2 linked regions of the Roseiflexus sp. RS-1 genome follow. The protein of the gene in region 1 interacts with the protein of each later gene in a pairwise test. Links are inferred from orthologs where the notes say so. Each region holds a gene or a part of one and is shown on either strand. Other genes may lie near its edges. The genes, in order: asd and def.

Evidence for each region.
Region 2: the proteins of asd (region 1) and def interact in binary tests that used the Escherichia coli proteins (3 or more experiments, as listed by UniProt). The link is inferred for Roseiflexus sp. RS-1 from one-to-one orthologs.

The regions. Positions count from the first base shown.
Region 1 is NC_009523.1:3,864,874-3,874,612, reverse strand. Bases 4,552-7,391 are described here. They hold asd (aspartate-semialdehyde dehydrogenase), read left to right. Parts: upstream 4,552-5,362; coding sequence 5,363-6,421; downstream 6,422-7,391. Other genes in these bases: ROSERS_RS15835 (aspartate kinase), read left to right, coding at 4,552-5,340. In the rest of the region: ROSERS_RS15850 (M61 family metallopeptidase), read right to left, coding at 1-526; ROSERS_RS15845 (hypothetical protein), read right to left, coding at 602-2,515; thrC (threonine synthase), read left to right, coding at 2,879-3,919; more of ROSERS_RS15835, read left to right, coding at 3,937-4,551; murein biosynthesis integral membrane protein MurJ, read right to left, coding at 7,429-9,060; rpsT (30S ribosomal protein S20), read left to right, coding at 9,259-9,531; holA (DNA polymerase III subunit delta), read right to left, coding at 9,538-9,739.
Region 2 is NC_009523.1:1,288,632-1,298,361, forward strand. The notes cover bases 570-3,400. They hold def (peptide deformylase), read right to left. Parts: upstream 2,349-3,400; coding sequence 1,791-2,348; downstream 570-1,790. Other genes in these bases: ROSERS_RS05410 (hypothetical protein), read left to right, coding at 570-815; ROSERS_RS05420 (3-isopropylmalate dehydratase large subunit), read left to right, coding at 2,664-3,400. Also shown: signal recognition particle-docking protein FtsY, read right to left, coding at 1-212; more of ROSERS_RS05410, read left to right, coding at 453-569; more of ROSERS_RS05420, read left to right, coding at 3,401-3,929; ROSERS_RS05425 (LysE family translocator), read left to right, coding at 3,947-4,588; ROSERS_RS05430 (trans-sulfuration enzyme family protein), read left to right, coding at 4,602-5,744; ROSERS_RS05435 (LeuD/DmdB family oxidoreductase small subunit), read left to right, coding at 6,285-6,785; ROSERS_RS05440 (isocitrate/isopropylmalate dehydrogenase family protein), read left to right, coding at 6,782-7,870; lysine biosynthesis protein LysW, read left to right, coding at 7,887-8,054; lysine biosynthesis protein LysX, read left to right, coding at 8,058-8,906; argC (N-acetyl-gamma-glutamyl-phosphate reductase), read left to right, coding at 8,924-9,730. UniProt on the Escherichia coli protein: Removes the formyl group from the N-terminal Met of newly synthesized proteins. Requires at least a dipeptide for an efficient rate of reaction. N-terminal L-methionine is a prerequisite for activity but the enzyme has broad specificity at other positions.

The sequences.
Region 1 (9,739 bases):
CGCGGTGCGTGCCACACTCGAACGGTGAATCAGCCAGTTCGTCGTAATCGTGGGCGTGGAATGTGACCCATCCATCGTTTTGCTCCGGCGCAGGTGCGAGACCGGTCGTTATTCGCCATCCAGGAGGGGTCTGGACATGGACCAGGCATGGTTCATGAGCGTGACCGCAGCGATACATGAAGATATTAGAAGGATTGAAATAGCCATGCGTGTTGTCGAGGTGGCTGGTGCGGACGCTCAACTCGAACGCATAGACCTGATAGGTGACCCGGATGCGCCGGGCGGCGCCGTTTTCGATACGCCAGGTGGTTTTGTCGATCTTTCGCCATGGCAATGGCGCGCCCTGATCGTCCGTGACGGCGAATGATTGTACATGGCGCGCATAATCGCGGATCAGGTACGATCCTGGCGTCCAGGCAGGAAGCGCCAGATCGAGGGTTGGTTCTTCGATGGGATGGATATCCAGCGCCACATCGTACAGGTGGGTGTTGGGGCGCAGCATTGAGATGAAATACATTATTGTCATGGGCGCTACTTCACTCCTGTGATGTCGGCGGCACAGGAGCGACATCATCGTGCGTAGTCGCGCATTCAGGCGGTTTCAGACGGTATATGGGGCGAACAGGCGCACGAACAATCGCTCGAACTGTGGAGAGTCGGCATCGATCCGCTCATAGAGATCGACGACCCGCGCAGCCTGATCGCGACGACGCCACATCTCGCGCGCGAAGCGATCATCGATGTTGCGTTCCGCACGCAGGAAGGCGTAGAACTGCTTCAGGGACGTGCAGAGTTCGCGCGCTCCGCGTGGCGAGCTGCTGGCAACGCGACGAGGGTAGAAAAAGAACAGGCATTCATCGAGCGTCGCGTAGTTGCCTTCGGCGAGTGTCTGTGCATAATAGCTGGCCAGGAAATCGGCGTAGATCCACAGATCGCCGGTGCGACTGGCGGCCGTTGCCTCACTTTTGCCCTGCGCCAGAAGGAACGCATAGAAGCGCTCCATCAATTCGTGGCTGGCAGCCAGCGCCTCATCGCCGGGCGTTGGCTGGTCATCGAGCTCATCGTCCCAGGCATCGTTTTCATCGTCCCACTCCTGGTCGAGCGGCGATATGTCATCATCGGAAATGGCTTCCAGTTCGGGCAGTCCGCCGTTGAAGTCGGAGATGGTCGTATCCGAAGCGACATACGGCACAAGCGTTGCGAACAGGTGCGGATGATCGGGGAGCATGCGGTGAAAACGCGCCGCCAGAATGTTCTGGATCTCTTCATTGCTCTGGGCGTGACGCAGGCGCTCGATCTCGTCGGGGCTGAGCGCTGCCATCAGACGACGGGCGGCAGCGAGCAGTTCAGGGCGTTCGGCGATGAATTCGCGCAGATCATCGATCATGGGCAGTTCGTCGTCATCGATGCCCACATCCGCGAAGAGTGCATCGTCCTCGTCGATCATGTCCCACTCACTCTGGTCGTACTCGCCATTGCGCAGACGTTCCTCGATCTGCTCGACATAATCCTGGAGGGCGTTGATCGGGTCTGGCTGGACGACCGTTGTTTCGCCGGTGCGTGTATCGAAGACGACACGCGCCGTTGACGCACGCGGCGCAACCCCATTCCAGATCTCCTGCGCTGCCGCCTCGCGGCGACTCTCCAGCATGTCGTGTTGCAGTGCATCGATTGCTGCCAGCAGTTCGGCGTCGTGCGCTTCCCAGAAGTGTTTTTCCTGGTTGTCGAAGAGGTCGACCAGCGAATGATGCGTCCGATTGCTGAGGAACATACCGTTGATCAGGCGCAGCCGACGGTCGCTCATCACCAGTTCCTGCCAGGGTCGTCCCGCATATGTTGTGCGCCACGATGCCCGGGCATAGACCGGCAGCACTGCTTCGGCGGCGCTGATCGGGAGTGACCGGCTGGACAGAACGCGGGCAACGATTCCTTCAAGCAGTTCCTGCTCCTGACGGCGCGCCTCAATCGAAAGGACGGCTGAATACGGCTCACGTTGAAAACGGAGCGTCAGCGGCGATGTCTGCTCAATCGTCACCAGGATCGTATCGCCGTCGAACATGCCCTCCTGCTGCATCCAATCACCGATGTTAATCGCCGGTTGTTCCATCGGACCGAACAGATCATCGATCCGGGTGATAGCGTCAAATTGAAACCGGATTGGCGATCCACCGGTGTCGATCAGCACGAAGTCGGTGCGATTGAGCGGAACGAACGGGATCAATCGTGTACGCAGCAGCAGACCGGTCGCCATTTCGTGCGGATCCGGCGCAACCCGGAATCGCAATCCGGTCAGTGCGACGCGCAGGGGCAACAATTTGCCCTCACCGAGCCGCACCCAACCGACCTCGCTCGCCTGGAAGCGGAGACGTTCACGAATGCTGGCGAAAGGATCACGCGCCTGGCTTGGGCGCCGGTGCAACACACGTTCGTAGATTTCACGCTCAGCGACGACATCGTCGTATTCCTCAGCCAGTTCCATGAGAATGCTGGCGATGGTCGGTTCGCGCTGCGCCATGGTCGGGATGCTCCTGTCGTGCAGTTCTCTGGTAGCAATTATAGCACAGCGAGGGGAGACCGTGGATGAAGGTTGAATGTTGAAAAGGCGGATCGTTTCCCGGCACCTGGCTCGCGCTTCCCGGTTCCGGTTCGCTTGACAGTCTGCGCCATCACGGGTATAGTAACCCTGTCAACAACCTGCGACACCGGCAACTGATATGCTTGCAGCACCCCGCACGACGATAACCGCGACAACGACCCCGACGACCACGACCGGGTCGGTTCGTCGTGGGAGGGTTTCCGGGCGCTGACAGCCGGATTGCGATGGACGCCCCCTCCTGGAGCAGGAAGGGGGCTTTTCTATTTACAGACGGAGGAAGGCATGCTGTTCGAACGCTATGGCGCATTTCTGCCATTGACCGGGCAAACGCCGCGCCTCAGCCTTGGCGAAGGCGATACGCCGCTGATTGCCGCACCCCGCCTGGCGCGCTCCATCGGCGTGCGTGAGTTGTACCTGAAGTACGAAGGCGCCAACCCGACCGGATCGTTCAAAGATCGCGGAATGGTGGTGGCGGTCGCCAAAGCCATCGAAGCCGGCGCTACCTCGGTCATCTGCGCTTCGACCGGCAATACCTCGGCGAGCGCGGCGGCATATGCGGCGCATGCCGGCATCGAGTCAATTGTGGTTGTGCCTGCCGGAAAGATCGCCCTGGGCAAACTGGCGCAGGCGCTGATGTATGGCGCGCGGTTGCTGGTGATCGAGGGCAACTTCGACGAAGCGCTGCGGATTGTGCGCGATCTGGCGCGGCAGTTTCCGGTGACGCTGGTCAACTCCGTCAATCCGCACCGCCTCGAAGGGCAGGCGACGGCAGCCTACGAGATCTGTGATACGCTGGGTGGTCCGCCCGATGCGCTCTGTCTGCCGGTCGGCAATGCGGGGAATATCACCGCGTACTGGATGGGATTCCGCCGGTATTACGAAGCAGGCAGGATCAACCGCCTGCCGAAGATGCTCGGCTTTCAGGCGGAGGGCGCAGCGCCGATTGTGCACGGCGCTCCGGTGGAACATCCTGAGACGGTTGCGACCGCGATCCGGATCGGCAACCCGGCGAGCTGGTGTTATGCGCTCGATGCGCGCGATCAGTCGGGAGGATCGATCGACGCCGTCAGCGATGAGCAGATCCTGCGGAGCTGGCGCGACCTGGCGCGCCTGGAAGGGGTATTCGCGGAGCCGGCATCGGCAGCCGGCGTCGCCGGGTTGCGCAAAATGGTCGCCGAAGGGCGCGCCGATCCGGATGCATGCTATGTGGCGGTGCTGACCGGTCATGGACTGAAAGATCCCGGACTGGCGGTGGAGCAATTCGAGACGCCTCAGCCGGTGCCGGCGGATATGAATGCCATTCTCCGATGGTTGGGCTGGTGATGCAAGGAGGGTTCGCAATGCCTTTGCTGGTGATGAAGTTTGGCGGAACCTCGGTTGGCGATGCTGCTGCGATCCAGGCAGTAGCTGCAATTACCGAAGCGCAACGTGCTGCCTGGGGGCGTGTGGTGCTGGTGGTCTCCGCAATGAGTGGTGTGACCGATATGCTGATCCGTGGCGCGACAACCGCTGCGTCCGGCGATAAGCACACATTTCGCGATCTGGATCGGATGCTGCGCGAAAAGCATGCCGCTGCGCTGGCGGAGCTTGTGCCCGACGATCAGGAGCGCACCGCTATCGACGATCAGATTGCACGCCTGATCGACGAATTCAGCATCCTGTGTCACAGCGTCGCCGTTCTCGGTGAACTGTCGCCGCGCGCAATCGATGCGATTTCGAGTCTCGGCGAGCGTATGAGTGTGCGGGTGGTGGCTGCGGCGCTACGGGCGCGTGGCATTCCCGCCGAAGCGCTCGATGCTTCCGAATTCGTGGTGACGACTGCACACTTCGGCGATGCGCGCCCGTTGCAGGAAGTGACGCGCGAACGAACCCGCGCCCGAATCCTGCCGCTGCTCGGCAGAGGCATCGTGCCGGTCATCACCGGTTTTATTGGTGCGACCGAACAGGGGGTGACAACCACACTGGGGCGCGGCGGCAGCGATTACAGCGGTGCGATCATCGGCGCTGCGCTCGACGCCGATGAGGTCGATATCTACACCGACGTTGATGGGGTCATGACCACCGACCCGCGGCTGGCGCCCGATGCCCGTGTGATACCGGTTCTCTCATATGCTGAGATGGGAGAACTGGCATATTTCGGCGCGAAGGTGCTGCATCCGCGCACTATTCGCCCGATCGTCGAACGCGGCATTCCACTGCGTGTTCGCAATACGTTCAACCCGTACCACCCTGGCACGCTGGTGGTTCAGGATGTTGAGTCGAACGGTCAGACGGTGAAAGCCGTCACCGCCATCCGTAATCTGAGTCTCGTCACTGTTGAAGGACGTGGCATGATTGGCGTTCCTGGCGTTGCGGCACGCACCTTCGGCGCTGTCGCCAGTGTTGGCGCGAACGTGCTCATGATTTCACAGGCATCGTCGGAACAGAGTATTTGCTTTGTGGTGCCGTCCAGTACCATTCCTCAGGTCACCTATGCGCTCGAGCATAACCTGGCGATGGAACTGGCGCGCCGCGATATTGACCGCATCTGGGCGCGCGAGGATGTCGCAATCGTGACTGCCGTCGGCGCAGGTATGCGCGACACGCCGGGGGTTGCGGCGCGCGTCTTTGGCGCACTTGCCGACAATCATATCAATGTGATTGCCATTGCACAGGGATCATCCGAATGTTCAATCAGCACCGTCGTCGCTGCGGCGGACTGCGATGCCGCCGTGCGCGCTGTGCATCGTCTGACGGGAGTATGAAGCGTAACGGAGGGATCACAGTATGATTCACAAACGATTACCAGTCGCTATTCTTGGCGCCACAGGCGCCGTTGGTCAGCGGATGGTGCAACTCCTGGCGGATCACCCGTGGTTCGAGATTGCTGTATTGACCGGTTCAGACCGGACGATTGGGCGTCCCTACGGCGAATTGGTGCGCTGGATACTCGATACGCCGATTCCAGAACGGGTAGCAAAGATGATCGTTCAGCCAACTGAGGCGGTGGCTGATGTTGCAATTGCGCTATCGGCGCTGCCGACAGATGTGGCGCGTGAGGCGGAACCGCTCTGGGCGGCGCGCACTGCTGTCTGCTCGAATGCGTCCGCCTACCGCGCAGTCGCCGATGTGCCGCTGATCATCCCGGAGGTCAATCCCGATCAACTGGCGCTGATCGAACGTCAACGCACCGAACGCGGCTGGCAGGGATGCCTGGTGACCAACCCGAACTGTGCGACGATCAGCGCGGTGATGCCGTTGAAGCCGCTCCACGATGCATTCGGTTTGCAGAAGGCGCATATCAGCACGCTCCAGGCGGTATCCGGCGCCGGGTATCCCGGTGTAGCGTCGCTCGACATTATCGACAATATCATCCCGAACATCGCCGATGGCGGCGAAGAGGCGAAGATTGAGTCCGAGCCGCGCAAATTGCTTGGCAGAGTTGTGGAAGGTCAGGTTATCGAGACGCAGATCGCCATCAGCGCACAGGTGACCCGTGTTCCGATCATCGATGGACATACAGCGCTGATCGCGGCATCGTTTGCGCAGAAACCGTCGCCGGAGGAGGCGCTGGCGGTGCTGGAAGCATTCACGCCGCCTGAGATTGTGCGTCACCTGCCGAGTTCGCCGGAACGCGCACTCATCGTTCACCGCGTCGGCGACCGTCCCCAACCCCGTCGTGACCGTGATGCCGGGCGCGGTATGAGCGCCAGCGTCGGGCGGGTGCGCGCCTGCCCGGTGCTGGACCTGCGCATGGTCGCGCTGTCGCACAATACCATCCGCGGCGCAGCTGGCGGCGCTATCCTCAACGCTGAGTTGCTTGTCGCAAGCGGCATTGTGTCGTGAGCGGAGCGTAGACCGAAATTCATTTCGGTCACCGTGTGGGGCGCGCAGTTCCCACGAGTGTTCAACCTTGTCTATCAGGTTCAACCTCTGTGAGAACTGCTATAATCCGGTATGCACCGCGTGCCGTCGGGGTGAACCCCTCGGCTAGTCAAGGCGAAGCCCGCCTGCGCGGGCTATGGCGGATTATTTCTTCAAAGACCATAAGCCCCCGGCTCAACCCCCCGACCCCCCGCGTGCGGGGGGCGTGGGGCGAAGCCCGCCTGCGCGGGCTACAGCGGAATAATGACTCAAAGACCATATTCCTGGCGCGCTGAAGCCGTTCGCGTCCCTGCACCGCCTGAGGGCGCGGGCGTCTCGTCCGCGTGCTGGGATCGCGGGCGTCTCGTCCGCATTGGGAGCGCGGGCATCTCGCCCTTGACGCCCCGCGAGGGCGGGACGTCCTCGCCTTACAGGGGCAGGTTCTTTGGGGGCGCCTGTGTTCCTGCTCTCGTTTTGGGCTTCAGGACGCCCAACCTCCCCCTGCTCCTTTTGTGGGAGCAGGGGGTTGGGGGGATGAGGGGCAAAAGCGCACGGGAATGCAGCAAACTGCGCATCGCTTCCAAGAACGCTCCCCTTGAGCAGCGCAGAACAGGCACATTATTCCGACCCTTGAAGAAGCCATGCAGCAGGTGCTGACGCTCGATGAGATGGAAAGGCTTGTTGCCTGTTTGCGCCCTCTCGTCGAATCGCGGCAGGGCATCCATCGGCGTGCGGCAGCGTACCTGTGGGCGGTGAAGTAAGGCAAGCGTTCACATTTCTCCTGGGAGCGAGGGCATCTTGCCCTCGTAGACGCAGCGAGGGCGGGACGCCCTTGCTCCCAGGCGCGTGTGTTAACAACCCCAGGTGTGAACAGGTACGAAGTAAGGAATAGCAAGTAGATGTTCCCATTGGGAACTCTGCTGCCTGTGTTCGCTGCGGCTGCGTCGTGATCGGCGTGCTGCGATCCGGAGTGTGCGGGGTGGCGGCGCCTACCGCAGCCGCACCCGACTCAGAATCCGCTGCCCGCGTGCGATGGTTGCGCCGAGTTCCGGTACACGCAGCAGAGCAGCGACACCAGCGTAGACCAGCCCTCCAGGAACCGTTGCGCCTGTCAGCCATACCAGGATTGGAAGGAAATCGCCGGGCCAGCGGTAGGTGTCGCCGGGTGCGACGAAGGGTAGTACCGCATATGAGGATCGGTGCAACAGGGCGAGGGTGAGCGCGCATGCCAGGGTTGCCAGGATCATTGCACCGGTTGCGCGGAAGAAGTCGTGCTCCAGTCCGCCCAACCGTCGTCCAAGTAGCGCCAGGAGCAGCGTGGCTTCAAACAGGTTCGCCAGGCTGAACGCCAGCCCCAATCCGCCCAGCCCCATCCCCAGCTCCAGAAACGACCATCCCAGGCTGATGTTGAGCGCCACCGCTCCAATGCCGACGATCACCGGTGTGCGGGTATCCTGCATCGCAAAAAAGGCGCGCACCACGATTTCGGCAGCGGCGAACCCGGCAAGTCCCAGGGCATACATCGCCAGCGCCTCAGCTGTCAATGCTGCCGATGTGTCGTCGAAAGCGCCGCGCTGATAGAGTGCGCGTAGTACAGGGAGCGCCAGGACGCCAAGGATCGCCGATGCGGGAAGCGCCAGGAAGAGCACGGCGCGCACTCCGCCGAGCGCCGTCGCCCGCAGCGTCGCCCGGTCGCCTGCGGCATACTGACGCGCCATGTCGGGAAAGAGGACCGTTGCCAGGCTCAATGCGATCAATCCGTGCGGCAACATCATTAATTGGAGCGCATAGGCGTTAGCCGCCAGTGCTGCGCTACCGAGCGTCGATGCCAGGCTGACGATTGCAATTATGTTGATCTGCCAGGCGGACTGCCCGAAAATGCGCGGTCCGAGCAGTCGCAGCACCTGTCCGACTCCTTCAGCGTGGAAGAACGACAGGAATGGAAGGCGTGTGGGGTGAGCGTCGGAAGGTTGCCGTCCGATCCGATACGTTGCTCCGACGGCGCGCAACCCCGGCAGTTGCACCAGCAGAAAAAGCGCCGCGCCGATATTCACCCCCCACACCAGACCATAGATGCCGAACCATGGTCCAAGCAGCGCGCCGCCAATAATCCCCAGGTTGTACAGGTTCGATCCGATGGCGGGTAACGCAAAGCGATTGAACGATTCGAGCGTCGCTTTGGCGAGACCGCCGACGCCGAGCAGGAACGGCTGGATCAACATCAGGCGCAGCACGTCTACGGTGAGCGCGCGCTCTGCCTCATCCAGTCCGCGTCCGACGGTCAATGCCACCAGCGGTGCGGCACATATCCACACCGCAGTGCATGCCGCAACCAGCGCCAGCAATGTCAGGTTCAGCACTGCGGACGCCAGGCGCCAGGCGTCGCGGCGTTGCTCCAGCGCCGCCGAAAAGACCGGGATGAACGCCGATCCTAACGCGCCCCCGGCAACCACCAGGTAGATCAGGTCGAGAATGCCGAACGAAGCGCGAAATGCAGCCAGTTCGGCGCTGGTGCCGAACTGATTCGAGATCAGCACATCGCGTGCCAGACCAAGCACCCGGCTCGCCAGGTACCCGGTCGCAACGATGATGGTGTTCAGAAGTGCGCGTGGATGTTTCACGGGAGAACCAAGAACCAAGAACTGAGAACTAAGAACTAAGAACTGAGAACTAAGAACCAAGAACTGAGAACTGAGAAACAGGAAAGGTTATTTGCGCAGATTGTCGCTTCCTGGTATAATCACACCCCAGCATGAGCGGCGCACCGGCAGCCGCTCTCATTATGAGCAGCGTTTACAGTATCGAGGAGAGTTCGAGTCTTGGCAAACACAAAGTCTGCTGAAAAGCGCATCCGGGCGAATGCGCGCCGCGCGTTGCGCAACAAGATGTACCGCTCGCGGGTCAAGACGGCGATCAAGAAGGCGGAACGTGCGATCTTCGCAGGCACGCCCAATGCAGAACTGGTGCGCGAAGCGATGAGCCTGCTGGACCGTGCTGCGGTCAAGGGGATCATCCATAAGAACAACGCCGCGCGCCGCAAGTCGCGCCTGGCGAAGAAATTCGCCAAAGCGACCGCTGCATCCCCATCCTGAAGCGTTTCAGGAGCACATGTCAGCAACGATCAATTCCAGTCCAGCTTCAATCTCTGCGCGTCCAGTCTTTGATGCGTGGTCAAGTTCGAGCAGGCGCCGGTGCAACTGACGCAGATCGGCATCACTGAATCCGCGCACCTGCTCGATCGCTTTCCGCACGACAAACGGCTTCTGCCCCAACTGCGCCGCAATGTCATCAGGACGCATG
Region 2 (9,730 bases), 2.6 Mb from region 1 along the record:
CCGACATCCGCCTGGATCAACAGCGCCTCGAGATCGTCCCACAGATCATCGGTGATCGGGTCATCGGTGGCGAACAGGCTGGCGATCTGTCCGAACAGACCACGACGCGCTTTCGCGGTTGCCTGATCGATCTTTTGCTCTTCCTGTCGTGCTTCTTCCTCAGTGCGCGGCGCATCCTGCCCGCGCCCGAACATCCGCTTGAAAAATCCCATGATCTCCTCACGATCTCGCCCGCGTTGCACACGTGTCTGCCCCGTATTGTACCACGTTGCCGCCAGCGATCAGCAAATCGGTCTGTCGGGACGTAGAACCTCTGCTTCTTGCACGTGATCTGCACGATTTTCATCTTGCTTCTGCACAGTCTTCATGGTATAGTTGAGACAGGTCCACACACAAGGTTCCCAGAGTCGAAACGCAAGCGCAACAGTCACATCAGAAGGGAGTGGAGTCACATGCTGCGAACCATCAAACGCCGCGGGGTGGCGCTGATCGCCGGTTTGGGTCTGGCGCTGAGCATTGCAGCCTGCGCAAGCCAGGCGAAGGTGCAGGATCAACCGTTGTTGAACCAGTTAATGGCGCCGAACGGCTTTGTCATTCAGCAGCCGGCGCAGTCTCCGGCGCAGTTGAATCAGACGGACGCGAACACAGCGCCCTTGTTTGATCGCGTTGAGCAGGCGCCCGCCGCACCCGCCAGCGATGCACAGGAGACGTTTGATCGCACTGAAAAAGCGCCAGCTGCCGCACCCGCAAGCGAGTCGCAGCGCGCGATGGAAACGAAGCAGGACGCTGCCATGTATATGGGGTGCGGGAAGTAACGTCGCCACCTCACGGACGTGCAACGAAACAGGGGTAAACGTTGGTTTACCCCTGTTTTCTCTTTCGTCGCCAGGCTATCGTGCGTCGGTCGCTGCAGGCGCCTGAACAGTAGACCGAAATTCATTTCGGTCACCTATCGTAGACCGAAATTATGGAGATTGAGCATTAAATCCGCTATACCGCGCTAGCCGTGGGGCTAAAGTTCTCGGCTATGTGAGGCGAAGCCCTCCCTGAGCGCGTGGAAGCCCCTGCGGGGCTATAGCGTGCTCACCGCTGAGAGCGATGGGCAGCACGATTGAACCACATGCGTCCTGGGTGCGCGGGCGTCCCCGCCCGCATACGGAGACTGCGGGCTGGTGGAGATTGAGAAATAAATCCGCTATCCCGCGCCAGCCGTCGGGCTGAAGCCCTCGGCCAGGCAAGGCGAAGCCCGCCTGCGCGGGCGCGACGTTGCTCGTGCGGGCTGAAGCCCTCCCTGAGCGCGCGGAAGCCCCTGCGGGGCTATAGCGTGCTCACCGCTGAGAGCGATGGGCAGCACGATTGAACCACATGCGTCCTGGGTACGCGGGCGTCCCCGCCCGCATGCGGAGACTGCGGGCTAGTGTAGAATAAATCCGCTATCCCGCGCCAGCCGTCGGGCTGAAGCCCTCGGCTATACGGGGCAAAGCCCGCCTGCGCGGGCTGGATTAGAGCACGGCGATGCGACGCCGAAGCGGCGCCGTCAGGGCACGGCATGCCGTGCCCCGACCTGCAGCCGGAAACAGGCGCCTCGCGCGCCATGGCAGGCCCAGACTATTCCAGACAAAACTCATCACAAGGGTTTTCATCTTTGTCAGTCAGGGGTTATCCGGCGCATCGCGCCACAGCGAACGTTCACATCAGGCACATAGCACCAGGGCAAACGCTCAAACCTTCAACCTTCAACCCCCAACCCTCCCACCTTCAACCTTCAACCTTCAACCTTCAACCCCGCCTCACTCCGCCGCCGTCGGCGCCATCTCCTCGCTGTAATCCTTCAGTGTCGAGAGATCGCGGATGCGCTCGGTGAACAGGATTCCGTCCAGGTGATCGATCTCGTGCTGCAAGGCGCGCCCAAGCAACCCCGTCGCCCGGCGGATGCGCTGCCGCCGCCCGTTGAGATCGGTGTACTCGACGGTGACCCACGCCGCGCGCGGCACTTCGCCGTACCAGCCCGGCAGACTGAGACACCCTTCCAGTCCCACGTCTTCCTGATCGCTGGCTTTGATAATTTCGGGATTGATCAGCACGAAGTTTTGCTCCGGCGCCACTTCGACCTTTGAACCATCGGGGCGCTCTTCGACCACCGGCGGGATTGAAATGACTGCCAGGCGCTGCGTGATGCCGATCTGCGGCGCTGCGAGTCCAACGCCGCTGGCGGCATGCATCGTCTCGAACATATCAGCCACCAGTTGTTTCAGCGCCGGGTTCGGCAACCGCACCGGGTGGCAGCGCGTCGTCAGGATTTTCTTGTCATCGGGATTATCGATACGCAAAATGCGGCGCAGCGCCATGGCGTCCTGTCCTCCACAGAAGTTGCAGCACTCTCGATTGCGGTGCATTGGGATAATTATAGCATGGCGGCGCCAAGCGTAGACCAACGCCGCGCCCGCACTTGACAGCCTGGCGTCCTGGTGGTACACTGCGCAACGCAATATCGCACGAGTTGGACATCAGTATGCATTCCCTGTTCGTCAAGCAGGTCAAGCAGAGCAAAAAGCCGGACTCCTGGTCTGGTTAGGCTCGCTTGTCCTGCTGTGTGGTAGACAGGCGCCCGCTTCGCCAGACCAGGTGAAGCGGGCTTTCTGTTTGTGTCTCAGGAGGGTATCGTGGGGCAAACGCTTGCAGAACAGATCCTTTCACACGCTGCCGGGCGTCCGGTCTCCGCCGGCGAGAATATCGTCGCCAGGATTGATCTGGCGATGATGCACGACAGCATCTCACCGAGCATCATCAAAATCCTGCACCACGAATTGGGCGCCGAACGGGTGTGGGATCGCGACCGTGTGGCAGTGGTGGTGGACCACGTTGCACCGGCGGCGACGATCCAGAATGCTGAGCATCAACTGGCGCTGCGACGGTGGGTGCGTCAGCAGCAGATCACGCATTTCTTCGATGTCGGGCGCGGCATTTCGCATCCGGTACTGGTCGAGGAGGGGCTGGCGCGCCCCGGTATGCTGATCATCGGCAGCGACTCGCACTCAACGGCGTATGGCGCGGTCGGGGCGTTTGGCGCCGGCATGGGTTCCACCGATATGGCGCTGGCGCTGGCGACCGGGCAGACGTGGCTGCGTGTGCCGGAGACGGTGCGCATCCTGGCGCGTGGGCGGTTTCAACCTGGGGTGGGCGCAAAGGATCTGGGGCTGCGCGTAGCGCGTCTGATCGGCGCCGATGGCGCGACCTATCAGTCGGTCGAGTGGCACGGCGTCGAGGAATTGAGCATCGGCGAACGGATGACGCTCGCCACGCTCTCTGTTGAAATCGGTGCGAAGGCAGGGATCATTCCGCCTGTCGGTCCCGGCTGGGAAGAGCACGCCACCCGTCGCGGCATCACCGTCCCGTCATGGTTGCGCGTCGAAGAGGGAGCGCGCTACAGTCGCACCGTGGAGGTCGATCTCGACACCCTTGAGCCGCAGGTGAGCGTGCCGCACTTCGTGGACAATGTGCGTGACCTGAGCGATCTGGGGCGTGTTGAGGTGGATGTGGTCTATATTGGCACCTGCACGAACGGTCATGCGAACGACCTTGCTGCTGCTGCGCGCATCCTGAAGGGGCGCAAAGTGGCGCGCGGTGTGCGCCTGCTCGTGGTGCCGGCGTCGAGCGAAGCGTTGCAGCAGGCGACGGCGGATGGAACGCTGGCGACACTCCTTGAATCCGGCGCAGCCATTGGCACCCCTGGATGCGGCGCATGTATCGGGCGGCATATGGGCGTCCTGGCGCCCGGCGAGGTCTGCCTGTTCACCGGCAACCGTAACTTCCGCGGGCGCATGGGATCGCCGGAGGCGCAGATCTACCTGGCGTCGCCTGAAGTTGCAGCGGCGACGGCAGTGCTCGGGTATATCGCCCATCCGGCGGAGGTGGTGAACGGGCGGTGAGTAAAAGGAATCACCTCGTGATCATTGATGACATACCTCTGTTTGTGCGCGCTATGCTTATCGGTCTCAGCATCGCTGCACCTGTCGGACCTGTCAGTCTGCTGTGCATCCGCCGCACGCTGGCAGACGGATTTGCTGCCGGTCTGGCGTCGGGAATGGGCGCTGCAACTGCGGATGCCGTCTATGGAATTGTTGCCGGGTTTGGGCTGACCTTCGTCACGGTATTGCTGACCGGCGGAGAGTTCTGGTTGCGCTTGATCGGCGGTTTGTATCTCTTCGCTACCGGCGTCGCAACGTTTCTTGCTCGACCAACCGGGCATGCTACGTCGGTCAACCGTCGTCATCTGTCTGGCGCATGGGCATCGACGTTTGTGCTCACGCTGACCAATCCGGCGACCATTCTGGCGTTCGCTGCGATGTTTGGCGGTGTGGGACTGACATACCAGGCGCACGCCAGCGATCCTGCTGTCATCGTTGTGGTTCTGGTGTCAGGAATCTTCACCGGCTCGGCGATCTGGTGGATGCTTCTGTGCATGAGTGTGAGCCGGTTGCGCACGCGACTCGATCAACGCGCCACGGTCTGGATCAATCGTGTGTCGGGTGTTGCCATCGCCGCGATCGGCGCCCTGGCGATTGGCAGTCTGTCAGGATCAGGGTAGAGGGAGACGACCGGTGCATCTCGAAACAATCTCCATCCATGCCGGGCAGGAGATCGATCCGACAACCGGATCGGTCATCCCGCCGATCTACCTGACAACGACCTTTGAACGCGCGCCCGACGGGAGTTTTCCGCACGGGTACATCTACACGCGCAATGGCAACCCCAATCGCGCGATGCTCGAAACCTGCCTGGCGACGCTCGAGGGCGGCGCAACCTGCGTGGCGTTCAGTTCGGGGCTTGCGGCGGCAATGAGCATCTTTCAGGCGTTGCGTCCCGGTGACCACGTCGTTGCGCCCGACGATGCCTACCACGGGGTGACGCGATTGCTGCGCGACATCATGGCGCCGTGGGGTCTGGAGTATACCCGCGTCGATATGCGCGATCCGCAGAACGTTGCGGCTGCGCTGCGCCCGAATACGCGCCTGGTCTGGATCGAAACCCCTTCCAACCCGCTGCTCAAAATTGCCGATATTGCTGCGATTGCGAGCATTGCCCATCAGGCAGGCGCGCTATGTGCGGTCGATAATACCTGGGCGACGCCGGTGCAGCAGCGTCCGCTCGAACTCGGCGCGGATATGGTGATGCACGCAACAACCAAATATATCGGCGGGCACAGTGATGTGCTCGGCGGCGTGGTCGTTTTCCGCGAGAACGATGCGTTTGCGGAACGGGTGCGTTTCTTGCAGATCAACGGCGGGGCGGTTCCGTCACCGTTCGACTGCTGGTTGACGCTGCGCGGCATTCAGACGCTGACGTACCGGGTGCGCGCTCACGCTGCCAGTGCGATGCGGGTCGCCCGTTTCCTGGCAACCCATCCGCGTATCGAACGTGTCCACTATCCGGGGCTGGAAACCCATCCCGGTCACGCGGTCGCCGCCCGGCAGATGCGCGGTTTTGGCGGCATGATCTCGATTGAGGTTCAGGGTGGCGAGGCGGCGGCAATGGCGGTCGCGGCACGGGTACGGATTATCACCCGCGCCACCAGTCTGGGCGGCGTCGAAAGCCTGATCGAACATCGCGCATCGGTTGAAGGACCGGAGAGCGTCACCCCGCCCAACCTGCTGCGTATCTCGGTCGGTCTCGAGCATCCTGATGACCTGATCGCCGACCTGGCGCAGGCGCTGGAGGTTGATGACGTTTCGCCGCAGCGGTGAATCGGTTCTTAAGTCCGGTCTGGTCTGCGCAGGCGGGCTTCGCACCACATAGCCGAGGGGTTATCGTAGCCGATAGCCGATAACCCATAGCCGATGGTCGAGAGGGTCGCCGTTGGAGTTCGCGTTCCGCGCAGGCGGGCTTCGCACCACATAGCCGAGGGGTTATCGTAGCCGATAACCGATAGCCGATGGTCGAGAGGGTCGCCGTTGGAGTTCGCGTTCCACGCAGGCGGGCTTCGCCTCGCCTGGCCGAGGGCTTTAGTCCGACGGCAAGCGGCCATACGGATTATAGCAGTTCTCACAAAGGTTGAACCCAATGGACGGAGTTGAACATTCCCGGAGTCGCGCGCCTCACGCGGCGACCGAAATGAATTTCGGTCTACACTTTGCCGGAAGCGGGCGTCTTGCGCGATACGGTGGATACAGACGATGGTCAACATATCTGAGAAATACTGTAAATTCTTAATCTTCATCAGCCCCGCGGCACGAGGCGAATACCGGTTTCTATTCTCATCGGTGAGATGCAGAAAGGACAGAACAATGGCTCGAATCTGGCGTTTTGGCGCGAATGTCAATACCGATCAGATCGTTCCCGGTCGTTATGCGCCCTATATGCTGAAGAGCGAGGAAGAACTGCGCAACTATCCGTTCATCGAGGCGCGCCCGGAGTTTGCTTCGACCGTGCGTCCCGGCGACCTGATCATTGCCGGTCCGAACTTCGGGTGCGGCTCATCGCGCGAATACGCGCCGCTGGCGCTCAAGATGGTCGGCATCGGGGCGATTATCGCGCCGCTGTTTGCGCGCATTTTCTACCGCAATGCGCTCAACCTGGGCATTCCGCTGTTCGAGGCGGATCTGACCGGTCAACTGGAGGATGGGCAGGAGGTTGAATTCAATGTCGAGACCGGCGTTATCATTGCCGATGGGCGCACCATTCAGTTGCCGCCGCCGCCCGAATGGATGCGCGAGGTCTGGCGCGAGGGCGGCATCGTTCCGTTCTACCGCAAGTATCGACGCTTCCCCGGAGCCGTGACGGTATGAGTGCAGCGCCGTACACCATTCTGGTCATCCCCGGCGACGGCATCGGGCGTGAAGTGATCCCGGCGGCGGTCGCAGTCTTGCGCGCTACCGGCTTGCCCTTCCACTTCGAGAACGCCGACGCCGGGTGGGAATGTTTCCAGCGCCAGGGGGAGGCGCTTCCCTCCGCTACGCTCACTGCTGCGCGCGCCGCAGACGCGATCCTGTTCGGCGCCGTCGCCTCGCCCGGCTACCCGGTCGCCGGGTATCGCAGCCCGATTGTCCGGTTGCGCCGCGAACTCGACCTGTACGCCAATATCCGCCCGGTTTTCGACGATCTGCCGGAGAACGGCAGCAACCCCCGGCGGCGGAAGGTCGATCTCGTCGTGGTGCGCGAGAACACGGAAGATGTGTACGCCGGACGCGAACGGGTCGAGGATGATGGGGCGACTGCGATCGCCGAGCGTGTCATCACCCGGCGCGCCAGCGCGCGCATCATGCGCGTCGCCTGCGACCTCGCGCGCGCCCGGCGCAGTGCGCGCAACGGATCAGACGCGCCGCCGGGCAGGGTCACCGTCGTTCACAAAGCGAATGTGTTGCGCGAAACGTGCGGACTGTTCCGCTCCGTCGCGCTGGAGGTCGCACAGGCATACCCCGATCTCCAGATCGATGAGATGCTGGTCGATACCTGCGCACTCCAGCTCGCCACCCGCCCCGAACGGTTCGATGTTATCGTCACCACCAACCTGTTCGGCGATATTCTGTCGGACGTTGCGTGCGCCTGGGGCGGCGGGTTGGGTCTGGCGCCGTCGGCGAACCTGGGTGAACGGCATGCCCTGTTCGAGCCAGTGCACGGCGCAGCGCCCGACATTGCCGGGAAAGGGATTGCCAATCCGCTGGCGGCGATTGGATGCACCGCGCTGCTTCTTGACCATCTTGCCGGTCGTGCACCGGCAGACCTGGCTTCCGCCATGCGCGGTTGGAGCGCACGCATCCAGCGCGCCATTCGCCACGTGCGCGCTGCCGGTCCACACACGCCCGACCTGGGGGGGAGCGCAGTCACAACCGATATAACCAACGCAGTATTATCCCATATGCTCACCACATAAGAAAGGAGACATCGCCGTGCGTGCCACATGCCCGGAGTGTGAAGCCGAAATCACCCTTCCCGAAGGCACAGTCGAGGGGGAGATCCTCACCTGCCCCGAATGCGCCGCCGAACTGGAAGTCGTCAGTATCGATCCGCCGGAACTGGCGCTCGCGCCGGAAGTTGAAGAGGACTGGGGAGAGTAACGTATGCGAGTTGGCGTCCTCTGCTCACGCATCCGCGTCGAGGAGAAACTGCTCTTCGCCGAACTGGAACGACGCGGCATCGCCTATGAACGCATCGACGACGATGATGTCATTTTCGATCTCAACGAAGGACGCTACGAGTACGACGTTGTGCTCGAACGGAGCATTCACCATTCACGCGCGCTCTATGCACTGAAGGTCTTCAACGATGCTGGCGTTCCGACGGTCAATACCGCGTATGTCGCCGACATCTGCGGCGACAAGTTCAAGACCACCCAGGCGCTGATCCGCGCTGGCGTGCCGACGCCGCGCACCCGTATGGCGTTTACGCCGGAATCGGCGCTGCGCGCTATCGAAGACCTTGGCTATCCGGTCGTGCTCAAACCTGCGATTGGATCCTGGGGGCGCCTGATCGCCAAGGTCAACGACCGTGAAGCGGCAGAAGCATTGCTCGAACACAAACAGATCCTCGGCTCATACCATCATTCGATCTTCTACATTCAGGAGTACATTCCCAAACCACACCGACGCGACATCCGCGCCTTTGTCGTCGGCGACGAGTGCATCTGCGCGATCTACCGCACGAGTGAGCACTGGATCACCAACACCGCGCGCGGCGGGATCGCAAGCGTTTGCCCGGTGACGCCAGCGCTGGCAGACCTGTGCGTCAGCGCGGCGTATGCAGTCGGCGGCGGGGTAGTCGCCATCGATGTGCTCGAAGCGTCCGATGGCAGGCTGCTGGTGAACGAAGTGAACTACACCATGGAGTTTCGCAACAGCATCGCGCCAACCGGCGTAGACATCCCGGCGCGGATCATCGATTACACGCTGGCGGCGGCAAAGAAGGGATAACCGGGAGGAGTGTTCGCATGAGCGTCCGTGTCTCTATCGTCGGCGGCAGCGGCTACGTCGGTGGTGAACTGCTGCGGTTGCTCCTCTTTCATCCGCTGGTAACCGTCGCGCAGGCAACCTCCGAGCGTCTGGCGGGCAAGCCGATCACTGTCGCCCATCCGAACCTGCGTGGCATTCCCGCAGCGCGCGAGGTGCAGTTTACCTCGCAGGATCGACTGACGCCGTGCGATGTCCTGTTTCTGGCGCTGCCGCACGGCGACGCTGCCCGCGCTATCGACCGCTTTGCAGAACTTGCGCCGAAGATTATCGACTGCTCCGCCGATTTTCGTCTGCGCGATCCGGCGTTGTACGCCCGCTGGTACGGCGAAACGCATCCAGCGCCGCACTGGCTGGAGCAGTTCGTGTACGGTCTGCCGGAACTGCACCGTGACGCTATCCGCACTGCCAGGTACGTCAGCGGTGTCGGATGCAACGCGACCGCAACCAACCTGGCGTTGCTGCCGCTGGTGCGCGTCGGACTGATCGACCCCACGCGCGATGTGATTGTCGAGGTGAAAGTCGGCTCGTCGGAGGGTGGTGCGCAACCTGGCGAATCATCGCACCACCCGGAGCGGAGCGGGGCGGTGCGCTCGTTTGCGCCCGTCGGTCACCGGCATACTGCCGAGGTCGTGCAGGAACTCGGGCTATCGCGAGTTCACCTGTCGATCACGAGCGTCGAGTTGGTGCGTGGTGCGCTTGCCACTGCGCACGCATTCGCCAGCGCTCCGGTGAGCGAAAAAGATCTGTGGCGCGCATTCCGCGCTACGTATGGCAGTGAGCCGTTC